2 regions of the Bradyrhizobium sp. AUGA SZCCT0177 genome follow, and region 2 is predicted to be linked to the other one. Evidence: riboswitches for the same ligand, from Rfam matches in the RefSeq annotation. Region 2 holds a riboswitch; the other holds the start of a gene.
The links. Region 2 has a riboswitch for cobalamin ahead of JQ597_RS24290 (TonB-dependent receptor). Riboswitches for the same ligand answer to the same signal wherever they lie in the genome.
Positions count from the first base shown of each region.

Region 1: linked by a shared signal. The riboswitch ahead of JQ597_RS18125 (ribonucleoside-diphosphate reductase subunit alpha) and the one ahead of JQ597_RS24290 (TonB-dependent receptor) in region 2 are both predicted to bind cobalamin.

Region 1 is NZ_JAFCMA010000014.1:106,111-110,527, forward strand. Features, by position in the region: gene metE (5-methyltetrahydropteroyltriglutamate--homocysteine S-methyltransferase) at 1-901, opposite strand, end outside; cobalamin riboswitch at 1,009-1,209, opposite strand; cobalamin riboswitch at 1,332-1,549, shown strand; gene JQ597_RS18125 (ribonucleoside-diphosphate reductase subunit alpha) at 1,665-4,417, shown strand, end outside.
Region 2 is NZ_JAFCMA010000022.1:35,805-40,221, forward strand. Features, by position in the region: gene JQ597_RS24290 (TonB-dependent receptor) at 1-2,006, opposite strand, end outside; cobalamin riboswitch at 2,121-2,320, opposite strand; gene JQ597_RS24295 (FecCD family ABC transporter permease) at 2,455-3,498, shown strand; gene JQ597_RS24300 (ABC transporter ATP-binding protein) at 3,495-4,277, shown strand; gene JQ597_RS24305 (ABC transporter substrate-binding protein) at 4,277-4,417, shown strand, end outside.

The DNA.
Region 1 (4,417 bases), on a different contig from region 2:
GTTCGGGTGCGCGCACGAGGTCGAGATGCAGACCCGCGACAGGCAGGGCCAGCGCGGTGTCGCGGTTGGCGCCGAGCCCGCCAAAGTACGTGGCCAGCATGATCTTGAGCTCAGGCACCGCCTTGGTGATTTCCGCATAGGCATAATGCAGTGCCTGCTGCGCGATGATGTCGAGGTCGAGGACCAGACACGGCTCGTCGATCTGCACCCATTCCGCGCCGGCCTTGGTGAGTTCGCGCAGCACCTCGATATAGACCGGCACCAACCGGTCTAGCAGCGACAGCGTGTTGAATCCCGCATCCTTGCACTTGGCGAGTTTGAGGAACGTCACGGGGCCGACCAGCACCGGGCGGGTCTGGTAGCCGAGCGCTTTGGCTTCCAGATACTCCTCGATCGGCTTGCGCGAGGCGAGCGTGAAGGTCTGATCCTTCTCCAGTTCAGGCACCATGTAGTGGTAATTGGTGTCGAACCATTTTGTCATTTCCAGCGCCGGCACGCCGTGGGCCGCGTCGTGGTGGGCGTGGCCGCAGTCCGCATCATGCGCCGCGCCTTGGGCGCCGCGCGCCATCGCGAAGTAGGTGGCGAGCGGAACCGTGCCGCCGTTCCAGCCGTAGCTTTTCGGAATGGCGCCGACCATCACGCAGGTGTCGAGCACCTGGTCGTAGAACGTGAAGTCGTTGGACGGGATGATGCTGACACCAAGCTTCTTCTGGCGCGCCCAATTGGCCGCGCGCAGCCCGATGCCGGTCTCGATCAGGGCTTTCTCGTCGGTCGTACCCGACCAGAAGCTCTCCAGCGCGAATTTCAGCTCGCGGCGCGGACCGATGCGCGGCGTGCCGAGCGAAGCGACGGGAAGTGAGGAGGTAGAATTTACAGAAGCAGTCGCATTGGAAACAGACATGGCTTAACCCCAAAAGTTGGGGGCAAAGGCCGAAGTGACACGTCTGGATTCCAGGCGTCAGGAGGCGCGCGGAATCGCAACCGCACCACCGGGACACCCCGCCCGAGGACGTTTATGTTGTCGAGGCAGGTCTCCTGGCTTGCGGGTCAATGCTGCTGTCCGGTCTTCCCAAAACCTTTGCGGGTCTCAGTGACTTTGTTGGACAGCGGCTCGCCGCTTACAGTTGCGGGGGCAGCTCCGGCTTCACACCGGCTTCCCTCTTAGCTTCGGGAAAACCATCCCGAAGAACCACGACGCGTCCACTTACTGGCAACTCGGCGCGCCCGTCAACTCGATCGCCGGTTGTTGCGGTTGTTCACAGCTTCAACAGGGTGGACCAGAATTTTCGCAGGCTCGGCTAGCGCACCATTGACACGATTGCCCAAATCGCACCAGATGTAGTTGTCACGGTCCATCACGACGCAAGTCATGGTGGCTAAGAGGGAAGTCGGTGACTGCGCCAAAGGGCGCGAAATTCCGACGCTGCCCCCGCAACTGTAAGCAGTGAGTTGTTCCCGCCTTTACGTCACTGATGCGGCTTCGCATTGGGAAGACAGGGAATAACGACGACCTGCGAGCCAGGAGACCTGCCGCGACACCGAAAAAACGTCCACGGGCGGGGTGTCCCGGCGGTCGCTTGCAGATCTATGCCGGCGTTGCCGTCGCGCATTCGATGCAGCGTCCCCAAAGACATCCGGCCTCAACAACACCACGGGGTCTGCCGATGTCCGAATCTTCCGGTCTCATTTCTCTCGAAGCCAAAACCGCTCCCTTATTCCAGTTGCGTCCCGAAACGCTCGCCGCGCCGGACGCCGAACTTCCGATGCAGGTGATCCGCCGCAACGGCACGGTTTCGAAATTCGATGCCAGCAAGATCTCGGTCGCGATGACCAAGGCGTTTCTCGCCGTCGAGGGCCACACCGCGGCGGCCTCGCGCCGGGTGCACGAGGTGGTGGAACAATTGACCGCGGAAGTCGTCGGCGCGCTGTCACGCCGGATGAGCGAAGGCCGCACCTTTCACATCGAAGACGTGCAGGACCAGGTCGAACTGGCGCTGATGCGCAGCGAGCACCACAAGGTGGCGCGCGCCTATGTGCTGTACCGCGACGAGCGCACCAGGCAGCGCGCCGAGCAGGAGGCCGCCAAATCGGCCAAGCCTGCGGCAGGACCCGTGCTGCATGTGACGCTGGCGAACGGCACCAAAGTGCCGCTCGATACCGCGCGGCTCGCGCTGATCGTGGGCGAGGCCTGCGCCGGTCTTGATGGCGTCGACGCCGCGCCCGTCATCGCGGAAACCCAGCGCAATATCTACGACGGCATCAGCCAGGACGAGCTGGCGCTCGCTTCCGTGATGGCTGCGCGGACGCTGGTGGAGCAGGAGCCCAACTACGCTTACGTGAGCGCGCGGCTGCTGCTCGACAAATTGCGCACCGAAGTGCTGTCCTACGTTCAGGGCGTGCCGACCAACGCCTCGCAGGCCGACATGGCCACGCGCTACGTCGAATACTTCCCGGCCTATATCAAGACCGGCATCAAGGCCGAACTGCTCGATCCGGATCTGGCGCGCTTCGACCTGAAGAAAATCGCCGCGGCGCTGAAGCCGGAACGCGATCTGGCGTTTCAGTTCCTCGGCCTGCAGACGCTGTACGACCGCTATTTCCTGCATGAAGGCGGCAACCGCATCGAGCTGCCGCAGGCGTTCTTCATGCGCGTCGCGATGGGACTTGCGACCCGCGAGATCGATCGCGAGGCCCGCGCGATCGAATTCTACGATTTGCTGTCGTCTTTCGATTTCATGGCTTCGACGCCGACGCTGTTCAATTCTGGAACGCTGCGGCCGCAATTGTCGTCGTGCTTCCTCACCACGATCGCGGATGATCTCGACGGCATCTTCAAGTCGGTCAAGGACAACGCGCTGCTGGCGAAATATTCCGGCGGGCTCGGCAACGACTGGACCCGCGTGCGCGGGCTCGGGGCCCACATCAAGGGCACCAACGGCGAAAGTCAGGGCGTGGTGCCGTTCCTGAAAGTCGCCAACGACACCGCCATTGCGGTCAACCAGGGCGGCAAGCGCAAGGGCGCGGTCTGTGCGTATCTGGAGACCTGGCATATCGACATCGAGGAATTCCTCGATCTGCGCAAGAACACCGGCGACGACCGCCGCCGCACCCACGACATGAACACCGCGAACTGGGTGCCTGACCTGTTCATGCAACGCGTCGAAACCGACGGCGAATGGACCTTGTTCTCGCCTGACGAGACGCCCGACCTGCACGACCTCTACGGCACAAAATTCGCCGAACGCTATGCCGCCTATGAAGCCAGGGCGGCGCGCGGTGAAATCCGCGTCTTCAAGCAGGTCCGCGCCACTGATTTGTGGCGCAAGATGCTGACCATGCTGTTCGAGACCGGGCATCCCTGGATCACGTTCAAGGACCCCTGCAATCTCCGTTCGCCGCAGCGCCATGCCGGCGTCATCCACTCCTCCAACCTCTGCACGGAAATCACGCTCAACACCTCCGACGACGAGACCGCGGTTTGCAATCTCGGCTCGATCAACCTGCTCAATCACATCCAGGGCGGCCGCCTGAACGAGGCGCGGCTGAAGAAGAGCGTGACGATTGCGATGCGGATGCTCGACAACGTCATCGACATCAATTTCTACACGATTCCGGAAGCGCGGCGTTCCAACCTGCGCCACCGCCCGGTCGGTCTCGGGTTGATGGGGTTCCAGGACGCGCTGCAGGCAATGCGGATAGCTGTCGCCTCCGATGCGGCTGTGACGTTCGCCGACACCAGCATGGAGGCGATCTCCTACTACGCGATCTCGGCTTCGGTCGATCTTGCCGCTGAGCGCGGCCGCTATCCCTCGTTCGACGGATCGCTGTGGAGCCAGGGCATCCTGCCGATCGATTCGATCGAGCTATTGGCGGAAGCGCGCGGCGGTGTCGCGATGGATCGTTCCATGACGCTCGATTGGGGCAGCTTGCGCGAACGGGTCAGATCGACCGGCATGCGCAATTCCAACGTGATGGCGATCGCGCCGACGGCGACGATTTCCAACATCTGCGGCGTCGCGCAGTCGATCGAACCCGCCTACCAGAACCTCTATGTCAAATCCAACATGTCCGGCGACTTCACCGTCGTGAACGAATTTCTGGTGCGTGACCTCAAGGCGCGCGGGTTGTGGGACGAGGTGATGGTCAACGACCTCAAATATTTCGACGGCAGCGTCGGCTCGATCGACCGCATCCCTGATGATCTCAAGGCGCTCTACGCCACCTCGTTCGAGATCGACAGCGCCTGGCTGATCGAGGCGGCGGCGCGGCGCCAGAAATGGATCGACCAGTCGCAGTCGCTCAACCTCTATATCGCCAACCCGTCCGGCAAGAAGCTCGACACGCTCTATCGCCTGGCGTGGACGCGTGGCTTGAAGACCACCTATTACTTACGCTCGCGCAGCGCGACGCATGTCGA
Region 2 (4,417 bases):
TTTTGCCAGATGTTCCAAGTCACGCCGCCACTGGCGGTGTAGCGGGACACCAGCGGAACGTCATTGCCGGCGAACTGCCCTTCACGGAACACCGCCCGGGTGTAGGCCACACCGCCGCGCAGCAGCACGCTGTCGCTGATGCGAAGCGAGGCGCTGGTCTCGGAGCCGTAACGGCGGGTCGGATCGAGGTTGACGTTGTAGAACAGCGCGGGGACGAAATGGATCTCGTTCTCGAGGTCCATGTTGTAGATGCTCGATTGCATCTGGAATCCGCCCGACTTGATGCGGAAGCCGCCTTCGACGTCGTGCGAGGTCTGGGTTTTCAGCTGGAAGGTGCCGGGAATTGGGGTGAAGAAGACAGGATCGAAGGAGGGTCCGGAGGACAATCTCTCGTCGACATTCGGCGTGCGGAACGCGCGGGCGGCCCGGCCGAATACCGAGACGATATTGTTGAAGCGATGTTCGAGGCCGACATGCAGCGCGTGCTGGACTTCGCTGCTATCCAGCGGAAGGTTCTGAGCGCCGCAGGTAAAAAACAGGGCGCAATTCGGCGGATCGTTAAGGCGGTCCCGCGCACTCAGGCTGGTGTTCTGGATTCGCGCGCCGTACGAGAAATCCGTTGTCGGCAACAGCCCAAGGGTTTGCTGCCAATAGCCGGCAATCGTTCTTTGCGACAGATCGTAAGTATGGATCGGCGGTGTGCCCTTAAATTCCGGCCGCTCCTGATGGAACGTCGCATCGTAATAATCGATGCCGGTCAGGATCGAAGAGGGTAGTCCGAACATTACATTCTTGACGCTCAATCGAGGCGTCAGGGACCATGTCTGAAGATGGCTGTCGACGTAACTGTTGGCGAAGGGATTGAAGAACGCGGCCTGCTGTTTCTTGTCCCGCACACCGCCATCGATGATGAGATCGACGCCGTTCCACAGGGTCTTGGTGAAGCCGGCGGTGGCGCTGGCGCCCTGCTGGTTGCCGTAGTCGAACGGCGTGCTGGTGCCGGTGCGGGCCGTGACCAGTTCGTTGACGCCGATCGAGGGATCGACGATGCGGCCGCCGGGGAAGCCGAGCTTCTGATCGTCGCCGGTCACGGTCAGGAACGCGCTGAGGCCGGGCGTGGTGTAGTTGAGGTTGCCGACCCCGTTGCGCTGGTCGAGCGCGTTGTTGACGCGGTAGCCGTCTGACTTGATGGCGTTGCCGTAGAACGACGTCGACCACGGACCGAAATTGGTCGCGGCCGAGACCGAGGCCATGCGCTGGTTGAAGGAGCCGACGCCGGCTTCGCCGCGGATCGCGACCGGCGGGCCGCCGACGCCGTTTTTCAGCACGATGTTGACGACGCCGCCGACGGCATTGTCGCCGTACAGCACCGCGCCGCTGTTGCCGCGGGTGATTTCAATACGCTCGATCGAATCGCGCGGGATGGTCGAAAAATCGACACCGGCCATGTCGACGTCATTGAGCCTGCGGCCGTTGATGAGCACGAGGGTGTTGGAGGTCGCAAACGCGCCGAATCCGCGCAGATCGACGCTGGTCTTCGCGCCGTTGACGCCGCCATACAGGCTGGTGAGCTGCACGCCCGGTGTTTGCGCGATGATTTCCTGCAAGGTCTGCGCGGGTGAATGCGCGATTTCTTCAGCCGTGATGACGGTCGCCGATGTGCCGACGATGCCGGCGAATTGCCGGACGGGCGTTCCGCCACCGCCCTGGCCATCGCCTTGTGACGCGACGTTCGAGCCGGTCCCCGGCGCAGGGTTCCGATTGCTTGACGGCCTCGGGTTCGGCGCGACGACGCGGCGCGTGCCCGAGCCCTGATCGGAAGCGGGTTTGGCGCGGGTCCGGTTCTGGTCGCCGGGCGGGTTGACCTCGATCGCCGGCAGTTGATCCGCTGTGGCGGTCTGCTGGGCCTGCGCGCCGGAATTGGTGAGCGCCATGATCGGCGCCAGAAAACTGGACGCCAGCAAAAAACGGCGGCACCGCTTGGCGGCAGTGGTGGTGGAAGACATGGTTCAGGCCTCGGTATGACGTCAGTGGCACGTCACAGCGAACCAAGTCCCACCATCGTGCTGTAAGCAGCTCTGGTGAAACTAATGCCTGTACTCCCCGACCGACATCTTCGCGTGTGACCACGGCTGACGGCAGGTCTCCTGGCTTGCGGGTCGTTACCTTTCGTCGCCTTCCCAGGACCGAGAATCCCAGTGGCGTAGGACGAAAGATTCACCGCTTACAGTTGCGGGGGCAGCCGCGGAATTGGGGGACTGTCCCCGCACCGCATTCCCTTTTGATCCCCAAAACGGGAACCGTCGAAAATTATGGTAGAAGTTTGTCAAAGATAGAGTCAATCCCATCAGGCCTCGCCTGCGATCCTCACTGGACGAGTGCGTCTTTTATGTCGCATGAGCAGTACCGTTCGAACGCGTTGTGCGGTACGGGCTGACCGTCCGGGGACGATCGATGAGTGTTGAGACCATCATTGCTGCAAACGAGGAGGCCGCGCGCCGCCGGATTGGCGTGACGGCCGCGCTCGCCGGCCTCGTCGGGCTGTTAGTGCTGATCTCGCTCGGCATCGGGCCGGTGCGGCTGTCGCCGCTGGCGGTGATGGAAGCTCTCCTCGGCGGCGGCAGCGATGTGTCGCAGGTGATCGTGCGGGAAATCCGCCTGCCGCGGACCATCTTGGCGCTGGCGATCGGCGCCATCCTGGGAATGTCAGGCGCGTCGCTGCAGGGCCTGCTGCGCAATCCGCTGGCCTCGCCCTCGCTGTTCGGCGCGCCGCAATCGGCCGCGTTCGGCGCGGTGCTGGTGATCGCGCTGGGGTGGGCCGATGTGCGCTCCTATGCGTTGCCGGTGGTGGCGATCATGGCCGCTTTCGGATCGGTGTTCGTGCTGCTGACGATCGCCGGCCGCAATGCCGGGCTGCTGATCCTGATCCTGGCGGGCCTTGCGATTTCGAGTCTGGCGGGCGCCGCCACCGCGCTGGTGATGAACCTCTCCAGCAATCCCTTCGTGGTGCTGGAGATCGCGTTCTGGCTGCTCGGATCGCTGGAGGATCGCAGTTTTCAGCACGTGATGCTGGCGCTGCCGTTCATCGTTGCCGGTGGTATTATCCTGTTCAGCCAGCGCCATTCCTTTCGCGCGCTCAGCCTCGGTGAGGAAACCGCGCAGAGCCTCGGCGTCGATGTCGGGCGCCTGCGGCTGATCGTGATCACCGGCGTTGCGCTTGGGGTCGGCGGCGCGGTTGCGGTCACCGGCACCATCGGCTTCATCGGCCTCGTCGCGCCGCATCTGATGCGGCCGTTGATCGGTCATGATCCGGCGCGGCTGCTGGTGCCGAGTGCGCTGGCAGGCTCGGCGCTGCTGCTCGCCGCCGACATCGCGGTGCGGATCATTCCCTCGACCAGCGACATCAAGGTCGGCGTGCTGACCTCGATCATTGGCGTGCCGTTCTTCCTCTATCTGATCGCGCGCGAACGCCGCGCGCTCGGGGGAGGTGTCGCATGAGCGAAGCAACGCTTCTCACGGCGCAGGGCGTAAACGTGACATTGGCCGGCCGCCATGTGCTCAGCGATGTATCGCTGTCGCTGACCGCGGGTCATCTGGTCGCCCTGGTCGGACCGAACGGCGCCGGCAAGACCACGCTGCTGCGCGCGCTGTCGGGGCTGCTGCCGTCCTCAGGCAGTATCCATATCGGCGGCGATGCGCTGGCCGATCTGTCGCTGCGTGAACGCGCAAAACGCTTTGCCTATCTGCCGCAGGGCCACATCGTGCACTGGCCACTGCCGGCGCGCGATATCGTGGCGCTCGGCCGCTATCCGCACGGCGCGACCGATCCGGCGCGGCTGTCGCCAAAGGATACTGAAGCCGTATTGCGCGCGATGCAGGCGGTCGATGTGGTGGAATTCAGCGAACGCCGCGTCACCGAACTGTCCGGCGGCGAGCGCAGCCGCGTCGCGCTGGCGCGCGTGCTGGCGGTCGAAGCGCCGGTGATATTGGCCGACGAGCCGACCGCCTCGCTCGATCCGCGCCATCAGATCGACGTGATGAAGAATTTGCGCGCCACCGCCGACAAGGGCGTGCTGGTCATCGTGGTGACGCACGACCTCGGCCTGGCCGCACGATTCGCCGATCATGTGCTGGTTCTGAAGGAGGGCCGGCTGGTGTCGCAGGGCGCACCGGTGGAAGCGCTGTCGGAGCAGGTGATAGCCGACGTGTTCCGGATCAGCGCCTACCGCGCCGAATACCAGCGCGAGGCCGTGATCGTGCCGTGGGCGGATCTGTGATGCGCGGCCGGCTTGGCGTGCTGCTGGCGGTTGCCGCGCTGGCGATGCCGGCCGGCTCCGCGTTATCAGCTAAGCTGCCGCGGATCGTGTCGATGAACGTCTGCAGCGATCAATTGCTGCTGTCGCTAGCCGATCCCGAG